DNA from 4 places in the Pseudomonas sp. LjRoot71 genome. Region 4 is predicted to be linked to each of the others. Evidence: predicted binding sites of a transcription regulator. Region 4 holds the regulator's gene; each other region holds the start of a gene.

Evidence for each region. Region 4 encodes FliA, which starts transcription of late flagellar genes. Its sites were predicted from a motif close to CTAAAGTTTNNNNNNNNNNNGCCGNTAA; they were not measured.
Region 1: a site for FliA is predicted at 2,253-2,280, ahead of ACSQ17_RS00410 (methyl-accepting chemotaxis protein). Genes of this name have one in related genera too.
Region 2: a site for FliA is predicted at 2,019-2,046, ahead of ACSQ17_RS02370 (flagellar protein MotY). Genes of this name have one in related genera too.
Region 3: a site for FliA is predicted at 2,370-2,397, ahead of motA (flagellar motor stator protein MotA). Genes of this name have one in related genera too.

The regions. Positions count from the first base shown of each region.
Region 1 is NZ_CAXURA020000001.1:92,503-98,057, forward strand. Features, by position in the region: gene ACSQ17_RS00405 (SDR family oxidoreductase) at 1-452, shown strand, start outside; gene ACSQ17_RS00410 (methyl-accepting chemotaxis protein) at 522-2,147, opposite strand; gene ACSQ17_RS00415 (DUF3859 domain-containing protein) at 2,337-2,801, opposite strand; gene ACSQ17_RS00420 (amidohydrolase family protein) at 2,864-3,892, opposite strand; partial or broken gene ACSQ17_RS00425 (methyl-accepting chemotaxis protein) at 4,220-4,939, shown strand; gene ACSQ17_RS00430 (PDC sensor domain-containing protein) at 5,156-5,503, shown strand.
Region 2 is NZ_CAXURA020000001.1:477,728-483,282, reverse strand. Features, by position in the region: gene ACSQ17_RS02385 (NAD-glutamate dehydrogenase) at 1-43, shown strand, start outside; gene rnt (ribonuclease T) at 146-820, opposite strand; gene pyrC (dihydroorotase) at 817-1,863, opposite strand; gene ACSQ17_RS02370 (flagellar protein MotY) at 2,080-2,997, shown strand; gene ACSQ17_RS02365 (argininosuccinate synthase) at 3,129-4,346, shown strand; gene gloA (lactoylglutathione lyase) at 4,441-4,833, shown strand; gene ACSQ17_RS02355 (PA3496 family putative envelope integrity protein) at 4,918-5,097, opposite strand; gene nth (endonuclease III) at 5,205-5,555, opposite strand, start outside.
Region 3 is NZ_CAXURA020000001.1:2,858,379-2,863,933, forward strand. Features, by position in the region: gene ACSQ17_RS13450 (rhodanese-like domain-containing protein) at 1-772, opposite strand, end outside; gene ACSQ17_RS13455 (HDOD domain-containing protein) at 819-2,333, opposite strand; gene motA (flagellar motor stator protein MotA) at 2,453-3,304, shown strand; gene motB (flagellar motor protein MotB) at 3,313-4,326, shown strand; gene rsgA (small ribosomal subunit biogenesis GTPase RsgA) at 4,375-5,406, opposite strand; gene ACSQ17_RS13475 (class I SAM-dependent methyltransferase) at 5,526-5,555, shown strand, end outside.
Region 4 is NZ_CAXURA020000001.1:597,704-603,258, reverse strand. Features, by position in the region: gene flhF (flagellar biosynthesis protein FlhF) at 1-953, shown strand, start outside; gene fleN (flagellar synthesis regulator FleN) at 1,032-1,862, shown strand; gene fliA (RNA polymerase sigma factor FliA) at 1,859-2,605, shown strand; gene ACSQ17_RS02910 (chemotaxis response regulator CheY) at 2,713-3,087, shown strand; gene ACSQ17_RS02905 (protein phosphatase CheZ) at 3,107-3,895, shown strand; gene ACSQ17_RS02900 (chemotaxis protein CheA) at 3,908-5,555, shown strand, end outside.

The DNA.
Region 1 (5,555 bases), 510 kb from region 4:
TGGACACTGACCTGGGCGCATTCCAGAAAACCGTCGATGTGAACATCCGGGGTTACTACTTCATGTCCATCGAAGGCGGCAAGCTGATGAAAGCCAACGGTGGTGGCAGCATCATCAACGTGGCTTCGATTAACGGCGTCTCGCCGGGTGAGTTCCAGGGCATCTACTCGGTGACCAAGGCCGCCGTAATCAGCATGACTAAAGTATTCGCCAAGGAGTGCGCGCAATTCGGCATCCGCTGCAACGCTTTGCTGCCTGGTCTGACCGATACCAAGTTCGCCTCTGCCCTGGTGAAGAACGACTCGATCCTCAATCTCGCTCTGCAACGTATTCCGCTCAAGCGCGTAGCCGCCCCGAGCGAAATGGCCGGCACCGTGCTGTACCTGGCCAGCGATGCCTCCAGCTACACCACTGGTGTAGCGCTGAACGTAGATGGCGGTTTCCTCTCCTGAGACGCGGCATTCAGCGGCAATAAAAAAGGGACCCTCGGGTCCCTTTTTTATGCGTGTAGCAATGCTCGATCAGATGCTAAAACGCGACACCAGTGCATTCAGGTCCACCGCCAAACGTGACAGCTCCTGGCTGGCCGCACTGGTCTGATTGGCACCGGCCGAGGACTGCATCGACAGGTCGCGGATATTCACCAGGTTACGGTCGACTTCACGGGCCACCTGGGCCTGCTCTTCCGAGGCACTGGCAATCACCAGGTTACGTTCGTTGATCTGCGAAATGGCCGCAGCAATTTCATCCAGCGCCTGACCGGCGGCCTTGGCCACATCCAGGGTCGAACGCGCCCGGCTGTTGCTGTTCTGCATGGCGTTGACCGCTTTATCGGTGCCCTGCTGAATACCACTGACCATTTGCTCGATTTCGCGGGTCGATTGTTGCGTACGATGCGCCAGAGCGCGCACTTCATCGGCCACCACAGCAAAACCGCGACCGGCTTCACCGGCACGCGCCGCTTCAATGGCCGCGTTGAGTGCCAGCAGGTTGGTCTGCTCGGCAATCGAGCGGATTACATCCAGAACCTTGCTGATGTCACGCACCTGCCCTGCCAGCTGTTCCACTTCAGTGGCGGTGTTGGTGACGTCTTCGGCCAGGTGGCTGATCGAATCGACCGTCTGCCGCACCTGCTCGCGACCATGCTGGGCGGTACGGTTGGACTCGCTGGAGGCCTCGGAGGTGCTCACCGCATTGCGCGCGACTTCTTCCACAGCGCTGGTCATTTCGTTGACCGCAGTGGCCGCCTGTTCGATTTCGTTGTTCTGCTGGTGCAGGCCACGGGTGGAGTCCTCCGTCACCGCACTGAGTTCTTCCGAAGCCGAGGCCAGTTGCGTCGAGGAGTCGGAAATATTCTGGATGGTGCTGCGCAGGCTCTGCTGCATGGTCTTCAAGGCGCCAAGCAGACGGGCCGGCTCGTCCGAGCCCTGCACATCGATGGTCTGGGTCAGATTACCGCTGGCCACCACCTCAGCCACACGCACTGCTTCACCCAACGGGCTGACGATGCTGCGGGTCAGCAACAGCGCCAGAGTCACTGTCATGCCCAGCGCCATCAGCATCATCGCGATGACCCAAACACGGGCGCTGGAGAACACGGCGTCAGCACGATCAGCAGCGGCCGTTGCACCGGTGCGGTTCATTTCGGCCAGATCGGCCAAGGCCTTGGCCATATCATCGGCATGGCTGTTGAGTGTGCCATTGGCCACTGCCAGGGCGGCATCCAGATCGCCCTGGCGTACGGCCGTAACGATTTTGGCCTGCTCCTGCAGGTAGCTGCTCTCGGCTTGTTTGAAACGCTGGTAAATGCTGCGCTCGGCATCACTGGCAATCAGATTTTCATATTGGCTTTGCGCCTTATGCAACAGCGTCTTGAACTCCTCGACACGGGCAACGTTCTGCTGCGTCACTGCCTCGTCACTGTTGAGCATCAGGCGCAGGGTCAGTGCGCGCAAACGCAGGATGTCCTGGCTCATCTCCCCGAGGCTTAATACGCTGGGCAACCAGTTGTCGTTGACGTCGGCAGACTGCTTATTCATCTCCGACATCTGCAACAGCGAGAAACTGCCGAGCAGCATTACCAGCAGGGCCACCAAACCAAAGCCAAGCGACGCTCTGGGGGCGATATTGAGGTTTCTTAGGGTCATCACGGCTGTCCTTGGGGTCTTTAACCTTATGGTCAGTAGCATATGGCCATCAGCCTTATGAACACATTAAGACTTTCAGCCAACTGCTCCTGAACTTGTACCAGCCTATCGACCCCAAACGCTTAATCTTGACTGCTCAGGCATAAAAAACCTGAGCCAGGCTCGGGTTGGCAGCACAGCCTGGAGGCTTCAGCGCACGGTAAAACGCTGCTCCAGCAGCTTGCGGTCATCCTGAAACACCATAAAGTGCCATTCACCCGGCACCACTTCATGCGCCTCAGTGAACTCGAATGCCATGACGTCCTGGGGCGCACCGGGCACCAGCTTTTGCGTGACCACATACTTGTCATGGCGCTTGCCATCCGGGGTGATCACCCCTGGGGTGAGATACAGCAGAGTCAGCGGCGCTTCAGTGGCGGTTTTGCCCGTCAGGCTGTAACGCACACCGAATTTGGTACCGAGCTTGGCGGGAATCTCATCGCCGGGCTCGATCTGCTGGTTACTACGGGTCAGGACGCGCTCGCCTTCCTGAAAATTCTGGTAATCGCTGGCGAAGACGCCGTATTCCAGCGGGCCCTGAACCCGCACTTCGGCCTGCACCAGGCCACTGATCAAGACGCATGCCGCCAAGGCACTGAAACGGGTGTATTGCATATCGCGCTCCTTGTTTAGATGGCGCGAGCCTATGACACCCGTGTGACAAGGCCGTGACAGAGCTATTCGACCAGTTCGGCCTGCACCTTGCGCGGCAGTACCGCGAGAAAGTTGTCGCGCGCCACCTGCTGCGCCACATCCGCCGGCAAGGCATCAAGAAAGGGGGCAAAACCGCTCAGGTATTCACCCAGCCCATCAAAGCGCCCAACCACATCGGAGCCGAGCATAAAACGCGCCGGGTAGCTGCTGACCAACTTCACCCATGCAGGGTCAGGCTTGCCGTCGACATCCAGCAGGTAGGGCTGCAACATGGTCCAGGACAGGTCGATATACAGGTTGGGGTATTGCTTGAGCATCCGTTCGAGCGTTGGCAGGAGGAAATCCAGCTTCTCCTGATGACGATGAATTTCCTTGCTGGTGCCGGCATGCGCCCAGATAAAGCGTACATGCGGGTGGTTGCGCATTGGGTCTTCGATTTCCTGCAAATACAGTGGATTGCGCTCGCGCTTGGAGGTGATGTTGGAATGCAGCATCACCGGCAGGTCGTATTCGGCGGCCAGGTGAAAGACCCGTGCAAGGGCTTCGTTATTGGCCCGTGGCGCATCGCCATGAATCAGCGCAGTAAGATCATCATGGCGGGTGAACACCTCACCGATGCCCTGCCACAGGCCAGGATCGAGTTCGAGCATGCGGCGGATATGTGCATCGGCATTCTTGTCATTCGGGTTGAACCCGGAAAGAAACGGATGCAGGCGTTTGCGTTGCTCAGCCGGTACCTGCTTGTAGGCATGCGCCACCAGCACATCGGTGGCGCTGTACCAGTAGGCGTTGGCATCGTCGCCAGCGTAATAGCGCGGGCGTTTGGGCTCATCTTCATCCCACTTCTTGGCCACGGGAATACCCGAGAGCATCACATGGTCAATATTGCCGGCGGCCATCTGCTCCAGCAGCTCGGTCATGCCGGCACTTTCCTGAAAAAAGTCGACGTAATGCAGATGGGCATCGCTGTAGCGATAGTCGCGGGCCTGAACCAGCGTGCTCAGCAAAGCGAACAACAGGGCAACACTCAAACGCGATGCAGGCAATGGGATGTCCTCCTGACAGTCAGAGCAGCATAGACCCTGCGCTGCGAGCGCAAGTTCAGGCTCCAGGCGGGTAAACAGCACCACAAAGACCCAGAACAGGCCGTACGGCACCAGAACAGGGCAACCACGACGACTGTTTTCCAGCGTCAGCGGCATGACGCGCCACTTCAGTAATGGCACTTGGCTTGCAGTGCAGCCAGCAGACCCTAGAAGGAATTCGCCATGCTTCAGCTATTGCGCTCGACCCCACGCAAGAACACGGACGACATTGCACTCGACGCGCTGTTTAATCAGCACGACCTGACCACCCGCCTGAGCGACAACTATCGCTGGATGTCGCGCCTGAATGACTTCAGCGCAGGCCTGCACCAGCGCATCCGCACCAGCCTGGGCGCAGCAGTCGGCATTGCTTCGCATGCCCCACAACTGGCGCGTATTGCCGCCGCCAACCAGCAAAGCGGGCAAACCCTGGCACAGTCCTCGGAACTGATCGCCAGCGCCAGCGAACAGGTCACCACCACCCTCGACGCCGAGTTGGTGCCTGGTGCCGCCGAAGTCGCACAGCTGTCCGCCGAGGTCACCGCCACCTTGCATGGTTGTCAGCAAAGCGGCCAGGCGGTGCTGCAACAGGTTGAGGTGATCGGCAAGAGCGAACAGCAGCTGGAGCTGGTGATTCAGCAACTGACCAGCCAGCTTGAAGAGGTCAGCAAGGTGATCGGGGTGATTGCCAGCATTTCCCAGCAAACCAACCTGCTCGCGTTGAATGCGGCCATCGAGGCTGCCCGCGCAGGCGAGCATGGTCGTGGCTTTGCCGTGGTGGCCGAGGAAGTGCGGCGTCTGGCCGGGCATACCACCGACGCCACCACGCAGGTCAGTGACATCATCGAGCGCTTTCGCAGCGGCATGCAGCAACTCACCGACGCGGGCAGCCACATGCACCAGGCCGTGGCCGATGGCCGCGATGGCATGCTCGCCGTGGGCGGTGGCCTGGATAGCACCCGCCAGGCCATGGATCGCCTGGACAGCCGTGTGGGCCAGATCGCCGCGGGCACCGAGCAGATCGGCCAAGCCGTACGCTCGATCAACGGTGACGTACAGAACATCGCCCGGGTTGCCGGCGAATTGCTCGGCAAGGCCGGCCAAGTGCTGCACCACAGTCAGGCGGTGCGCGAAGATGGCGACCGTCTGCTGGCCGGGCTAGGTGATTTCCGCCTGGAGATTCACCACGCCGTGCAGACCAGCGTCGAGCAGCTGGCGCGCCAACCTGGCATGAGTGCTGATGTGGCCACCGCCGAACGCCTGCTCGGCGACACCCTCAAGCGTGATGCGCGGTTCGAGCTGTTTTACCTGGTCGACAGCCGCGGCGTGCAGCTGTCCGAAAACATCTTTGCCGCCGACGTGAACCACAGCGAAAGCAGCAGCTGTAAAGGCCGCAACTGGCAGCAACGTCCGTGGTTCCGCGCCGCGGCCGACAGCCTGTGCAGCCATATCACCCAGGTCTATCGCTCATCGGCAACCGACGACTTCTGCTTCACCGTCTCGGTGCCGATCCTCGATGCCCGTGGTCAATTGCTGCGTGTACTGGGGGCCGATGTGCGGCTGTCTGCGCTGGTCTGAGCCCCGCGCCATGAGCTAGGCTGGCTACTCACTCAGCCCATGGCGTTGGAGT
Region 2 (5,555 bases), 120 kb from region 4:
GGTGGCCAATCGGGAGTTGATGGACCTGGCGCAAAGCGCCTAAAGGAAACGGCGCAGGCCTGGCCTGCGCCGCCCCTGACCCAATAAAAAGCCCCGCGATTGCGGGGCTTTTTTGTGAGCGATGGTTATGCGGCGACTGCGGTTATCAGTCGTCGAAGTCCATCCAACCACCCATTTCCTTCCAGCGGTTGACGATGCCGCAGAACAGTTCAGCGGTCTTCTCGGTGTCGTAACGGGCCGAGTGTGCTTCCTTGCCGTCAAAGTCGATGCCAGCGGCCTGGCAGGCCTTGGCCAGCACGGTCTGGCCGTAAGCCAGGCCAGCCAGGGTGGCGGTGTCGAAGCTGGAGAAGGGGTGGAACGGGTTGCGTTTGATACCGCAGCGTGCCACGGCCGCATTGAGGAAACCCAGGTCGAAGCTGCTGTTATGCCCGACCAGAATTGCTCGTTTGCAGCTGTTGGCTTTCAGCGACTTGCGCAGACCCTTGAAGATCTCGCCTAGGGCATGCTCTTCGCTGACGGCCATGCGCAGTGGGTGGTCGAGTTTTATTCCGGTGAAGTCCAGCGCCGCCTGCTCGATATTCGCGCCTTCGAATGGCTCGATGCGGAAGAAGTGGGTGTGCTCCGGATAGAGAAAGCCGCCTTCATCCATGCCGATGGTGGTGGCGGCAATTTCCAGCAGGGCGTCGGTGGCGCAGTTGAAGCCACCGGTTTCCACGTCCACGACTACCGGCAGGTAGCCACGAAAGCGCGCCGCCATGGGGTGGCGCGGGCCGGAGTGGCCACTGCTCTCGAGTTCGTCGTCGTACAGGTCTTCACTCACGCTTGGCTCTCCAGCAGACGCCAGCGCAGGGTTTCACCGGCGCGCAGCGGTATAACGGTTTGCTCGCCGAGCGGCAGGCTGGCGGGGGCGGTCCAGTCTTCGCGCACCAGAGTGATGTGGTCGGTGTTGCGCGGCAGGCCGTAAAAATCCGGGCCGTTCAGGCTGGCGAAGGCTTCCAGTTTGTCCAGCGCATTGCGCTGCTCGAAGGCTTCGGCATACAGCTCGATGGCCGCATAGGCGGTGTAGCAGCCGGCGCAGCCGCAGGCGGCTTCCTTGGCGTGCTTGGCGTGCGGCGCCGAGTCGGTGCCGAGGAAGAACTTGGCGTTACCGCTGGTGGCCGCATCCAGCAAGGCATCCTGGTGGGTGTTGCGCTTGAGGATCGGCAGGCAATAGAAGTGCGGGCGAATACCGCCGACCAGCATGTGGTTGCGGTTGTACAGCAGGTGGTGGGCGGTGATGGTTGCGCCGACGTTGGCCGACGCACCTTGCACGAACTCCACCGCATCACGGGTGGTGATGTGCTCGAACACCACTTTGAGGGTCGGGAAGCGCTCGACTACCCGGCTCAGGTGTTCGCCGATAAAGATCTTTTCGCGGTCGAATACGTCGATCTCGCTGCGTGTCACTTCACCGTGTACCAGCAGCGGCAGGCCGACTTCGGCCATGGCTTCGAGCACCGGGAAAATTTTGTCGATGCTGGTCACGCCGGAATCGGAGTTGGTGGTCGCGCCAGCTGGGTAGAGCTTGGCAGCATGCACAAAGCCCGAAGCTTTGGCGGTGCGCACATCGTCAGGCTGAGTCAGGTCAGTGAGATACAGCACCATCAGCGGTTCGAAGCGGCTGCCGGCAGGGCGGGCGCTGAGAATGCGCTGGCGATAGGCATCGGCTTCGCTGGCGTTGCGCACCGGCGGTACCAGGTTGGGCATGATGATGGCGCGGCCAAAGGTGCGGGCTACATCGGCGACGGTGTGTGGCAGCACGCCACCGTCACGCAGGTGGATGTGCCAGTCGTCGGGACGCAGCAGGGTAAGGCGGTCAGTCATGGAAGCTTCCAGGCGGGCAAAACGTGGCGGGAATGCTACCGGAAAAGCCCCCTGGCAGCACGCTGAATGCGGGTGTGTCGGACAAACGCGGCCGCATGCCCGCAGTCATCGCCTGACGGGTTATCGGGGTGGCGGCGTCAGGGCATTACGGCGTGCTCAAGTTTTCCGTTACGGCACCGATAGACAGAAGGTAAGCCGTATTCCCTGGAGTCTGTCGTGCGACCCTATCCACTCGCGGTGCTTTGCCTGCTGGCAAGCCAGTCGGTCCTTGCCATTAGTTTCCAGACCCGTCTGGAGAAGATCGAATGGAAGGTCGAGGGTGATCAGTTCGAGTGTCGTTTGTCGCAGCCCATTACCGACTTCGGTTCCGGGGTGTTCGTACGACGAGCAGGTGAGCAGGTGACGTTCAGCCTCAAGGCCCGTGAGCGCTGGCTGGGGGCCGGCAATGCCACGCTGCTGGCTGCCGCAGCGCCTTGGCAGCCAGGACGCGGTGACATCAATCTGGGCTCGGTCAGCGTGGAGCCTGCTGAGGTGCTGTTCAACAGCTCCCAGGAGCAGGGCACGCGGTTGCTGACGGGGCTGTTGGAAGGACGCAGCCCCGTGGTGCGGCACCGCACGGCGATGGGTAGCGAGAGTATCGAGGTGCGGCTGCTGCCGGCCAAGTTCAACAAGGCCTATAACGACTACCTGGATTGCACCGCCAAGCTGCTACCGGTGAACTTCGATCAGGTGCGCAAGAGCCAGGTGGGCTTTCCCGGCGGTGGGGTGGCACTGGAGCCGCTGGCCCAGGCCAAGCTGGACATCATCCTGAGCTTTCTCAAGGCTGACCCCAGCGTCAATCGCATTCAGCTCGATGGCCATGCCGACAATGGTGGCAATCGTCTGACCAACCGTGACCTGTCGCGCCGTCGCGCGCTGGCGGTGATGGAATACCTCAAGGCCAATGGCATCCCGGCCGAGCAGATCACCATGCGCTTCCACGGCGAGCGTTATCCGGTGGTGCCCAATACCAGTGAGGCCAATCGAGCGAAGAACCGCCGGGTGACCATCCTGCTTGACCGTGTACCTGAGGCGGCAGTGCCGCCCGAAGCAGCGCCTGCGCCCACTGCTGCGGAGCCTGCGGCCACCTCCTGAGGCCTGCTATTCGTCCGTTGTCCAACAATTAACCGTCGCTTGGTCGTCACAAGCTGTCGCGCCTCTGTAAATCGGGCGGCGTGGGCAGTAGAATCGTCGGTTTTCCCGCACAACCCCGTGGAGTTGATGGCATGGCCGACGTAAACAAGGTAGTCCTGGCATATTCCGGTGGCCTGGACACTTCGGTGATTCTCAAGTGGCTGCAAGATACCTATAACTGCGAAGTGGTGACCTTCACCGCTGACCTCGGCCAAGGTGAGGAAGTCGAGCCAGCCCGCGCCAAGGCCCAGGCCATGGGCGTCAAGGAAATCTATATTGATGATCTGCGCGAAGAGTTCGTCCGCGATTTCGTCTACCCGATGTTCCGCGCCAACACCGTCTACGAAGGCGAATACCTGCTGGGCACCTCGATTGCCCGTCCACTGATCGCCAAGCGCCTGATCGAAATCGCCAACGAAACCGGTGCCGACGCCATCTCCCATGGCGCTACCGGCAAGGGCAACGACCAGGTGCGTTTCGAACTGGGTGCCTACGCACTCAAGCCCGGCGTGAAAGTAATTGCTCCATGGCGTGAGTGGGATCTGCTGTCGCGCGAGAAGCTGATGGACTACGCCGAGAAGCACGCCATCCCGATCGAGCGTCATGGCAAGAAAAAGTCGCCGTACTCCATGGATGCCAACCTGCTGCACATCTCCTATGAAGGCGGCGTGCTGGAAGACACCTGGACCGAGCACGAAGAAGACATGTGGCGCTGGACCAAGTCGCCAGAAGCGGCGCCGGACACCCCGACCTATATCGAGCTGACCTACCGCAAGGGCGACATCGTTGCCATCGACGGTAAGGAAATGAGCCCAGCCACCGTGCTTGCTGAGCTGAACCGCATCGGCGGTGAGAATGGCATCGGCCGTCTGGATATCGTCGAGAACCGCTTTGTCGGCATGAAGTCCCGTGGCTGCTACGAAACCCCTGGCGGTACCATCATGCTCAAGGGCCACCGCGCCATTGAGTCGATCACCCTGGATCGTGAAGTTGCCCACCTGAAAGACGAGCTGATGCCGAAATACGCCAGCCTGATCTACAACGGTTTCTGGTGGAGCCCTGAGCGCCTGATGCTGCAACAGATGATCGACGCCTCCCAGGCCAACGTGAACGGCGTGGTGCGCATGAAGCTGTACAAAGGCAACGTGATCATCACCGGTCGCAAGTCTGACGACTCGCTGTTCGACGCCAATATCGCCACCTTCGAAGAAGACGGCGGCGCGTACAACCAGGCTGACGCCGGTGGTTTCATCAAACTCAACGCCCTGCGCATGCGCATCGCGGCAGGCAAAGGGCGCAAGATGCTCTGATAGACTGAGCGCCTGAGCCACACCAAACCCCGGCCATAAGCCGGGGTTTGCATTTATAAGCCCACAAAGCCGGGCATTGATGAGGAGACACTTGATGAGACTGCTGCACACCATGCTGCGCGTCGGCGATCTGGATAAATCCGTCGCGTTCTACACCGAAGTGCTGGGCATGACCCTGCTGCGCCGCAAGGACTACCCGGAAGGGCAGTTCACCCTGGCTTTCGTTGGCTACGGTGACGAGGCGCACAACAGCGTGATTGAACTGACGCACAACTGGGGCGTGGAAAGCTACGAATTGGGCACCGGCTATGGCCATATCGCTCTGGAAGTCGCGGATGTGTACAAGGCCTGCGAAGACATCCGCACGCGTGGCGGCAAGATCACCCGTGAGCCGGGCCCGATGAAACACGGCACCAGCATTCTGGCGTTTGTTGAAGACCCGGACGGTTACAAGATCGAGTTGCTGTCGCCGTCGCGAGCCGACTGAAAGGCGCTGCTGGACGCGAATCAGCCCAGCGCTGCTCCATAAAAAAGCCCCGCCATATTGAGGGGCTTTTTGTTACTGGCGGGCTTAGAGGTCGAAGTCGTATTCGGCCAACTGCTTGTGCAAGCGTCGCTCTTCGAGGAAGTTGTCGATGATGCGGCGCTTGGTCAGGTTGGTTTTGGCCACCTCTACCGGTGCGTCGGCTTCATCAGCTTCTTCGGCAACAAAATCTTCGTCGAGCTCAAGATCTTCTTTATCAGTGCTCATGTGTCTCACTCCAGGCTACAAGGGCCATTTGCGCACCTTATAACGGCAAAACCTGAGCGGGTAAAAAAGATTTTTTCAATCAGCTTATGGAGAGGCTCAATAGCGCCTCAATCGTCGGAAGTTTTCTGTTTGTATTCGCACAGGTCTTCGATGCGGCAGCTGCCACAGCGTGGCTTGCGCGCCTGGCACACGTAGCGACCATGCAGGATCAGCCAGTGGTGTGAATCGAGGAGAAATTCCTTGGGCACGAATTTCATCAGCTTCTTTTCCACCTCCAGTACGTTCTTGCCGGGGGCAATGCCAGTGCGGTTGCTGACGCGGAAGATGTGCGTATCCACCGCCATGGCCAACTGGCGAAACGCCGTATTGAGCACCACGTTAGCGGTCTTGCGGCCGACACCGGGCAGGGCTTCGAGGTCTTCGCGGTTATCCGGCACCTGGCTGCCGTGTTTCTCGAT
Region 3 (5,555 bases), 2.3 Mb from region 4:
AGGAGCCGGCATAGGCTTTTACGCGTGGATAGCCCAGGACCTTGGCGGCCAGGTAGGTGAATCCTGAGCGGTGATGGGTCTGGCAGTGGGTGATGATTTCCTTGTCGGCGGTGATGCCCAGGCTGTTGAGCTGGGTTTGCAGGTCCTGACGCATGCGCAGTGCGCGCGCCGGGTCCATGCCGGCTGTCCATTCGAAGTTGACCGCACCGGGAATGTGTCCAGCTTTCTGCGCCAGAACTTTCGCGCCGCTGTATTCACCTGGCGAGCGAGCATCCCAGATCGCCAGGTCGGCGGCGCCAAGGCGGCTTTGCAGGTATGCGCGGCTGGCAGTGGGTGCATCATTCAGGGTCAGGGCCACGCTGGCGTTGCCGGCTTGTGGTGTTTCGCTGCTGAGCGGGCGCTCTTCGGCCAGCCAAGCGTGCAGGCCGCCATCCAGGTAGTGATAGTGCGCGTGGCCAATGACATCCAGCAGCCAGATAAAGCGTCCAGCCCAGCCTCCGCCTTCATCGTCGTAGACCACATAGACCGCGTCCGGGTTGTGCCCCAGCTCGCTGAACAATTGCTCCAGCTGTTCACGTTCAGGTTGCAGGCCGGGCGCTGGTGGCTGGCCCAATTGGGTGCGCTTGGGGTCGACAAAGCGTGCGCCGGGGATATGCCCGGCGGCATAGCGCGCTGTGCTGGTCAGGTCGACCAGAATCAGCTCGGGGGCGTCCAGGCGGCTGGCCAGTTGGGCCGGCTCGATCAATAAGGGCAACTCAGCGAAGGCGGTCATGCCGGGCCTCTTTTCGTTCTCAAAGGGGGCGAATTGTAGCGGAAGCCTAGCGCCCACGGCTGGCAAAGGTGCTCAGCGCCCGCTCAATGCATTGCACGGTTTTGCCGAAACCCTGCACGCTGGCGTCGCTGAAGGCGCTACCCGCCTGGTCGGCGAAGATCAGCATGACCACCCGGTTGTTGTTGGCCAGCGAGCGAATCAGCAGGTGTTCACTGGGGAACAGGCTTTTCAGGGTGCCAGGCAGCGTGGCCGAGAACTGGGCAATGTTGCTCGGGCCGAGGCGTAGTTGCGCCGGCGCGCTGAGCAGGCGGCGCAGCAACTGGCTCTGCTGTGGATCAAGGCTGAGGCTGCTGGCTGACTTGTCCAGGCCACTGTGCTGCTGGGTCATCAGGCGGGTGTGATTACGGTCTGCCAGAAGAATCAGCACGCGTTGCATGCCACAGGCTTGCAGCGCCTGATTGGCGCAGGCGGTTAGCTGCAGGACATTGCTGAATGCACTGGGCTGGGCGAGAAGCTGAGCACAGTGCTGACGCCATGCGCTGACGACCACGGGTTTCGGCGGCTCGACGACGGCCTGCAAGTGGCGCGCCTGCCATGGCCAGAGCAAGGCTTCGGCTGGGTGCCAGAGGTCACTGCTGTACACCAGCCGTGCACTGCTGACGGCGTGTTGGTGCACCTGTTGCTGCAGGGTGTCCAGCGGCAGTTGCAGGAACAGGCCTGTCAGGCGCTGCCAGCGCAGGCTGTGCGGGCTGTTCCAGGCATAGTGCGCGGAAATCGCCAGGCAGTTGGCCAGCAGGATGCTGTTGGCGGGTTGGGTCAACCAGCGGCGCAGATGGCTGTCGGCATCCAGGCATTGCTGCTGTTGCAGCGGGTGCTCATTGTTGTGGGCAATGTGCAGCGCCTTGACCAGCAGGCGGCGGTCATTCACCAGCAGGCGGTAGCCGAGGGTGATCCACTCCGGCAGTCGCCAGTGTTCGCTGAGGGCCAGGCACAGCTTGAGCAGGGGCACGCCGAGCAGATCCTGCTCCACTGTGCTCGCCGCTTCACCCTTGACCAGCACCCGTTGTTCCCAGGCATCAAACAGTTCGGGGTGGGCGGCCAGCAAGGTCCAAACCGGGGCGAGAAACAGCAGGCTGCCCCAATGCACTTCCTGCCACAGGCGGGCCAGGCGGCCGGCGAACAGGCCATTGGCCTGCTGGCTGGCGTGTTGGCTGATCAGCTGAATCTGGCGCAGCGCCTTCGGCAGATCCTGTTCGGGGAGGGCAGGCAGACGGTTGAGCAGTGCTTCGGTGCGGCTCAGGCCGAGGCGACTGATGGCGGCTTCGAGGCTGTCAGTCTGTTCATTGAGCCCGCTGCTCTTGCTGTTGGCTTCGCGCAGCACGCTGAGGGCCAGTGCCGGGCAGCTTTGCATCAGATCAGCCAGTTCACGCCGTGAGCGGCTGCTGTCAGCCAGGGCACGACGTAGGGTTTGCAGGCTGTCGCTGGACGCGGGCAATAGCTGGTTGTCCAGCTTCTTGAGCCAGTCGTTGAGCGTGCGCGGAGAGTGGACTGGCTTATGCATGCGGGTTGAGACAAGCTGGCTTTTGACCTTAACTGGCTATAGTCTCGCGCAAAACTTCCGATAAATAGAAGGGTTGTTTTGCACAGCCTCTTTCTACCCTCTCTGGCAAGTCTCTTCCTATGGCAAAGATCATTGGCATTATCGTTGTATTCGCCAGCGTTTTAGGGGGGTTTATCCTCTCTGGCGGCAAGTTCATGGCGTTGGTCCACCCCTTCGAAGTGATGATTATTGGCGGCGCAGCATTGGGGGCATTTCTGCAAGCCAACCCGGGCAGCATGTTCATGCAGGTGTTCAAGAAGTCGCTGACCATGTTCAGCTCGCGCTTCACCCATCACTACTACCTGGATGTGCTCAAGCTGCTTTACGAGATCCTCAACAAGAGTCGTCGCGAAGGCATGATGGCCATCGAAGCGGATGTTGAAGACCCCGCCGCCAGCCCGATCTTCAGCAAGTACCCTGGCATTCTCAAGGATCAGCGGATGACCTCGTTCATCTGCGATTACTTGCGCATCATGTCCTCCGGCAACATGGCGCCGCACGAGCTTGAGGGGCTGTTCGACATGGAAATCGCCAGCCTCAAGGAAGAGCTCGAACACCCCGCACACGCTGTGGCCAAGGTTGCCGACGGTATGCCAGCGATGGGGATCGTGGCTGCGGTACTGGGGATCGTGATCACCATGTCGATTCTCGCCGAGGCGGACAACGCGGAAATCGGTGAGAAAGTGGGTACGGCCCTGGTCGGTACCTTCCTCGGCATCCTGGCGTCTTACGGTTTCTTTGGCCCGCTGTCTGGCGCGCTGGAGCACGATGCCAAGGAAGAGCTCAATGTCTACGAGGCGATCAAGGCTGGCCTGGTGGCGTCAGCCTCGGGCATGCCGCCGTCGCTGGCCGTGGAGTTTTCCCGCAAGGTGCTCTACCCGGCGCATCGGCCAAGCTTTGCCGAGCTTGAACAAGCCATGCGTGGGGGCTAAGACGCAGCATGGAGAATAACCAGCCGATTATCGTCAAGCGGGTCAAAAAGGTTGCTGGCGGCCACCACGGTGGCGCCTGGAAAATTGCCTTTGCCGACTTTGCCACGGCGATGATGGCGTTCTTTCTGGTGATGTGGCTGATGTCCTCGGCCACGCCCGAGCAGAAGAAACTGATTTCCGGCTACTTTCAGGATCCGGTGGGCTTTTCTGAAAGTGCCAGCCCCTATGTGATCGACCTGGGCGGCTCGCCCACCCCCGCGCCCGACCGTACTCTCAACCCGGAACCCAAGGACGAGCAGACCCCAGCCGAGGATGCCCAGGCTGACATCAACAAGGAGCAGGCCGAGTCGCTGGCGGAAGAGGTCGAGCGCGAGCGCCTGGAGCTGCTGTTGCAGGAATTGCAGAACAAGGTTGAGGAAAACCCGCAGCTGCAGAACTTCAAGGATCAGATCCTCTTCGAGATCACTCAGGACGGTCTGCGTATCCAGATCATGGATGCCGAGAACCGGCCGATGTTCGCCTCCGGCAGTGCGCGCTTGCAGCCGTATTTCGAGGACATCCTGCTGGCCATGACCGACACCATCGCGGCCGTGCCGAACAAGATCAGCGTCAGTGGCCATACCGATGCGGCGCCCTTCGTCGGGCGCGGTGGTTATGGCAACTGGGAGCTGTCAGCTGATCGGGCCAACGCGGCGCGACGCGTACTGATCGCCGGTGGCTATGACGAGGAGCAGGTCGCGCGGGTGGTGGGGTATGCGTCATCGGCGCTGTTTGATCGGGATAACCCACTCAATCCGGTCAACCGCCGTATCGATATCGTGGTGCTGACCAAAAAGGCCCAGCGCGCCATCGAGGGTGAGCAGGGTGAACCGGCCACTGATGCGCCACCCGCCGAAGCCGGCGCGGCGTCGGCTCCGGCAACGCCGGCGGCTCCGGGTGAACCGTTACCGGACGGCCAGCTGCGTGAACGGCTGAATATCTTTGAAGACGGTGTGCTGAAGTTCGATCAGCCCGCAGAATAAAGGATGTGAACATGAACAAGGCCGCGCAATGTCGCGGCCTTGTTCATTTCAGTACTCGGCTTCCGGCAGGCTGGCCAGAATGTGCCGGTAACTGGCCATACGCTGCGGGTGCAGGCGGCCCTCTTCCAGGGCTTTGAGCAGGGCGCAGCCCGGCTCGCGGTCGTGTTTGCAGTCGCGGAAGCGGCATTGGCCGATCAGGTCGTGAAACTCGATAAACCCCGCTTCGACGTCATCACGACTCACGTGCACCAGGCCGAATTCGCGAATCCCGGGGGAGTCGATCAGTTCGCCGCCACCGGGGAAGTGGAACAGTCGTGCGGTGGTGGTGGTGTGGGTGCCTTTGCCGGTCAGCTCGGACAGTGGTCCGACACGGGTATCGACTTCCGGCAGCAGGCTGTTGACCAGCGATGATTTGCCAACCCCGGATTGGCCGACGAATACGCTGACATGGCCATCGAGTTGCTGTTGCAACTGCTGCATGCCGTCGCCGCCATGGGCCGAGACTTCCAGCAGCGGATAGCCTAGTTCGCGGTAAACACCGAGCATGCGATTGAGGGCCACGGCGTTCTGCTCATCCAGCAGGTCGGTCTTGTTCAGCAACAGCAGCGGGCGGATGCCGGCGTGCTCGGCGGCGACCAGGTAGCGGTCGATCAGGTTGGCATGGGGCTCGGGCAGCGGGGCGAAGACAATCACGATCAGGTCGACGTTGGCGGCTACCGGCTTGAGTTGGCCACGGGTGTCTGGGCGACAGAGTTCGGTGCTGCGTGGCAGTTGCGCGACGATCACGCCGATGCCCTGGTTGCCGGCGCGCCATACCACCTGATCACCGGTGACCATGGTCGGCAGGTTGGCACGCAGGTGACAGCGGAATACCTGGCCGGCCAGCTCGCCCTCCAGGGCTTCTACTTCGACCTGTACGCCGAAGTGAGCGATGACCAGGCCGGTCTGTTCCGGGCCTAGGTCGCCGCCTTCAAGAATCTGTACCGCCTGCGACTCGCGCTTGGCGGCGCGTGCGGCGCGCTCGCCCTGAATTTTTTCGATACGCCAGTTTTGCCGGCGGTTGAGTTGGCGTTTGGCCATGGGTCTTCCGAGAGTTGAATTGCGCAATAAACGGTCGCGAGTCTAGCACGGGCTGCCTATTGAGCTGCTGGCGCAGCTAAACTGCGGCGCATCATCGGTCGGACGGTTGAGGAGTCTGCATGCTGCGTGTTGCCCGCCACTATCCGGCG
Region 4 (5,555 bases):
CCGCCACTGATCAGCGGGCGCTGGATGCCATGCGTTTCGAGCTGCACGGCCTGCGCGAGCTGATCGAAGTGCAACTGGGCTCGATTGCCTGGGGGCAGCTACAGAACCGCCGTCCGCAGCAGGCCAACCTGTGGCGTCGTCTGCAGCGCATGGGGTTGTCGGCTGAACTGTCGAAAGCCTTGCTGGAGCGCGTGGCCAACGTGGCCGAGCCGCGTCAGGCCTGGCGCATGCTGCTAGCGCACCTGGCGCATGCGATCAAAACGCCGAAGCAGGAGCCGATGGACGAAGGCGGGGTGATCGCCCTGGTTGGTCCGGCCGGTATGGGCAAGACCACCACCCTGGCCAAGCTGGCTGCGCGTTATGTCCTCAAATACGGCGCACAGCACATCGCCTTGGTCAGCCTGGACAGCTATCGCATTGGCGCTCAAGAGCAACTCAAGACCCTCGGGCGTATTCTCAATGTCCCGGTAACCCTGGTCGATCCTGGCCAGTCCCTGACCCAAGCCCTGGCCCCGCTGGCGCGCAAGCGTGTGGTGCTGATTGACACCGCCGGCCTGCCCGCTAACGATCCAGCGCTGCGTATGCAGCTGGAAACGCTGGCCAGCCGTGGCGTCAATGCAAAAAATTATCTGGTAATGGCCGCTACCAGTCAGGGCCAAGTGCTGAAAGCCGCCTACCATAGTTATAAGCGCTGTGGTCTGGCAGGTTGTATTGTCACCAAGGCGGATGAAGCCACCAGCCTGGGTGAGGTTTTAGGGCTGGCTATTAGCCAGCGTCTACCGGTAGCCTATCTCGCCGATGGGCCACGAATTCCCGATGATCTGCAGGTACCGCGCAGTCATCAGTTGGTCAGCCGGGCCGTGGGGCTGCAGGCGACCCAAGATCCAAGCGAGGATACGATGGCGGAGATGTTTGCCGGCCTTTATCAGCAGCCCGCACGGCGTGTCAGTTAAGCGCCAGGCTGTTGCAATTGAACCGCGCGTAGCCGGCCGAGTGGCTCCAGTCGAAGTTAGACAAGGTGTGTAGAAAATATGGGTATGCATCCCGTACAGGTGATTGCGGTGACCGGCGGCAAAGGTGGCGTCGGTAAGACCAACGTCTCGGTGAACCTGGCATTGGCCCTGGCTGATCTCGGCCGCCGGGTGATGCTGATGGACGCCGACCTGGGCTTGGCCAACGTCGATGTGCTGCTTGGTTTGAGTGCCAAACGCACCCTGGAAGACGTTATCAGTGGCGAATGTGAGCTGCGCGATGTGCTGCTGCAGGGGCCGGGCGGCATCCGCATCGTGCCGGCGGCTTCGGGCATTCAGAGCATGGTGCAGCTGTCACCGATGCAGCATGCCGGGTTGATCCAGGCGTTCAGCGATATTAGTGATAACCTCGACGTGTTGATCATCGACACGGCAGCAGGTATTGGTGATGGCGTGGTCAGCTTTGTACGCGCGGCCCAGGAAGTGCTGGTGGTGGTCTGCGACGAGCCGACCTCAATCACTGACGCTTATGCGCTAATCAAACTGCTCAACCGTGACCACGGCATGAACCGTTTTCGCGTCCTGGCCAATATGGCCCACAGCCCGCAGGAAGGCCGCAACCTCTTTGCTAAGCTGACTAAAGTGACTGATCGTTTTCTTGACGTTGCCCTGCAATACGTAGGTGCGGTGCCGTATGACGAGTCAGTGCGCAAGGCCGTGCAAAAGCAGCGCGCGGTTTACGAAGCCTTCCCGCGTTCGAAGTGCGCGTTGGCGTTCAAGGCGATAGCCCAGAAAGTCGACGCCTGGCCGTTACCGGCCAATCCGCGCGGTCACCTGGAATTTTTCGTTGAGCGTCTGGTGCACCAACCGATCGCGGACACGGCCATATGACAGCAGCCTCTGGACTTCGTATGTATAGCAAGGCACAGGCGCAGGACTCCCAGCACCAGTTGATCGAGCGCTATGCGCCTCTGGTCAAACGCATTGCCTATCACCTGTTGGCGCGTCTGCCTGCCAATGTGCAGGTCGACGACCTGATCCAGGCCGGGATGATCGGCCTGCTCGAAGCGTCAAAAAAATACGATTCCAGCAAAGGTGCCAGTTTCGAGACGTTCGCTGGCATTCGCATTCGTGGCTCCATGCTCGACGAGGTACGTAAAGGCGACTGGGCCCCCCGTTCCGTGCACCGCAACAGCCGCATGGTCAGTGATGCCATTCGAGTAATTGAGGCCAGAACGGGCCGAGATGCTAAAGATCAAGAGGTTGCGGCCGAACTCCAATTGAGTCTCGAGGATTACTACGGCATTCTTGGCGACACTTTAGGCAGCCGCCTGTTCAGCTTCGACGACCTGTTGCAGGACGGCGAGCATGGTGGGCTGGGTGAAGACGCTGGCAGCAACCACCTCGAACCTTCTCGTGATCTGGAAGATGAACGCTTTCAGGCAGCCTTGGCCGATGCCATCGCCAACCTGCCGGAGCGCGAGCGCCTGGTGTTAGCGCTATATTACGATGAAGAATTAAATCTTAAGGAGATCGGCGAAGTACTGGGGGTTAGCGAATCACGCGTAAGCCAACTACACAGTCAGTGTGCCGCCCGTTTACGCGCCCGTTTGGGCGAGTGGCGCGCACACTGAGTGGCGGTTGCGGCACTCGCTGATATCTGGGCCGGTTTCACGATTAAAGGCGTACACAGGTTGCTGGGTGCGTTTGGGACTGTACGGAGGTCGACTTGGACAAGAACATGAAAATCCTCATCGTTGATGACTTTTCAACGATGCGACGGATCATCAAGAACCTCCTGCGTGACTTGGGGTTCACCAACACCGCCGAGGCCGATGACGGCACCACGGCCTTGCCGATGCTGCAAAGCGGCAGTTTCGATTTTCTGGTAACGGACTGGAACATGCCCGGCATGACCGGGATTGACCTGCTGCGCGCCGTACGCGCGGATGATCGTCTGAAAACCCTGCCGGTGCTGATGGTAACGGCCGAGGCCAAGCGCGATCAGATCATCGAAGCAGCTCAGGCTGGGGTTAACGGCTATGTGGTCAAGCCGTTCACTGCCCAGGTGCTGAAAGAGAAGATTGAGAAGATCTTCGAGCGGGTCAACGGCTGATGTCTGCCATGAGGGTGCTATGGAGCATAAAGATTCCGTTCAAGGCGACCTTGAGTCGACCCTGAAACACAACGCTCGCCAATTGGTCGACAGCCTGGAACAGGGCAATTTTGGTGAAGCGGTACAGCTGATTCATGAACTCAACAAGGCGCGTGATCGCGGCCTCTATCACGAGGTTGGCAAGCTGACCCGTGAGTTGCATAACGCTATCGTCAATTTTCAGCTTGACCCGCGTGTGCCACACGCTACCGAAGTGTCGCAAATCACCGATGCCACCGAGCGGCTCAACTATGTTGTGACCATGACCGAGAAAGCGGCCAATCGCACCATGGATCTGGTCGAGCAGAGTGCGCCGCTGGTCAATGATCTCAGCGACGAGGCTCAGAGCCTGAGTGCTGATTGGGGCCGTTTCATGCGCCGCGAAATGAGCGCTGACGGCTTTCGTGAACTGGCCAAGCGCGTCGAACTGTTCCTTGCTCGTAGCGAGCGCGATGGGGCCAAGTTATCTGCTCACCTCAACGACATTCTGCTGGCTCAGGACTTCCAGGATCTGACCGGGCAGGTGATCAAGCGTGTCACGCAGTTGGTCACCGAAGTTGAGAGCAACCTGCTGAAACTGGTGCTGATGGCCAGCCAGGTGGACCAGTTTGCCGGCATTGAACACAACCATGAGTTGCTCCGTGCCGAACAAGAAAAACAAAAAGAGCCTTCCCGTGGTGAAGGTCCGCAGATTCATGCCGATAAGCGTGAAGACGTCGCATCGAATCAGGATGATGTCGACGACCTGCTTTCCAGCCTGGGATTTTAGGAGCACGTCTATATGAGCTTCGGCGCCGATGAAGAAATCCTCCAGGACTTCCTGGTAGAGGCCGGCGAGATTCTTGAATTACTGTCCGAGCAGTTGGTGGAGCTTGAAAGCCGCCCGGACGACATGAATCTGCTCAACGCTATTTTTCGCGGTTTCCATACCGTTAAAGGTGGTGCCGGTTTTCTCCAGCTCAATGAGCTGGTGGAATGCTGCCATATCGCAGAAAACGTCTTCGACATCCTGCGCAAGGGTGAGCGGCGCGTCGACTCCGCATTGATGGATGTGGTGCTAGAAGCACTGGATGCCGTCAACAGTATGTTCAGTGAAGTCCGCGAGCGAACTGACCTGACCCCAGCGACGCCTGAATTGCTGGCAGCATTGGCTCGTCTGGCTGAGCCAGCCAGTGCTGATGAGTTGATGCAGGCTGAAGCGCCGGCAGCCGAACCTGAACCCGAACCGGAGCCGGAACCCGAACCGGCAGTTGCCCAAGCCCCAGCAGGGGATATTACCGACAGCGAATTTGAACAACTGCTCGGCGCTCTGGATGAAACGCCAGCCCCGGTGGCTGTTGCGGCCAGCAGTGACGAGATTACCGACGACGAGTTCGAGTCGTTGCTGGATCAGTTGCACGGTAAAGGCCAGTTTGTAGCCGATGTGAGCGCTGCACCGGTTGTGTCAGCTGCACCGGCAGCCCCGGCGGCGGCCAGCAGCAGCGACGAAATTACTGATGATGAATTCGAGTCCTTGCTGGATCAGTTGCACGGCAAAGGGCAGTTCGTGCCGCCTCCGGTTGCAGCCGCTCCTGCCGCCAAGGTTGAGCCTGTTGCCGAGGCGGCGGGTGATGACATCACCGATGATGAGTTCGAGGCTCTGCTGGATCAGTTGCATGGCAAAGGCAAGTTTGTTGAGCCCGAGGCCATCAAGCCGGCCGCGCCAACGCCTGCGGCTAAACCGGCAGAGCCGGCTAAGGCGGTTGCCAAACCTGCGCCCAAGCCCGCTGCCAAGGTCGAACCGGCCAAGGTACCTGCCGCTGCTGCGGCTCCGGTAGCGGACAAAGCTGCACCGCCCAGTGAGGCGGAAACCACTGTGCGGGTCGATACCGCGCGGCTGGATGAAATCATGAACATGGTGGGTGAGCTGGTGCTGGTGCGTAACCGCCTGGTACGCCTGGGTGCCAGCAGTGCCGATGAGGCCATGTCCAAAGCGGTATCCAACCTGGACGTGGTCACGGCGGATCTGCAGACCGCCGTGATGAAAACCCGTATGCAGCCGATCAAAAAGGTATTCGGCCGCTTCCCACGCCTGGTGCGTGACCTCGCGCGCAACCTGAAGAAAGAAATCAACCTGGAACTGGTCGGTGAAGAAACCGATCTCGACAAAAACCTGGTTGAAGCACTGGCCGATCCGTTGGTGCACTTGGTGCGCAACGCCGTCGACCACGGCATTGAAACCCCAGAAGAGCGTGAGGCTGCCGGTAAAGCCCGTGGCGGTAAGGTGGTGCTGTCTGCCGAGCAGGAGGGTGACCATATCCTGCTGTCGATTTCCGATGACGGCAAAGGAATGGATGCCGATGTGCTGCGTGCCAAGGCTGTGGAGAAAGGCCTGCTGGACAAGGACGCGGCAGATCGCCTCAACGAATTCGAATGCTACAACCTGATTT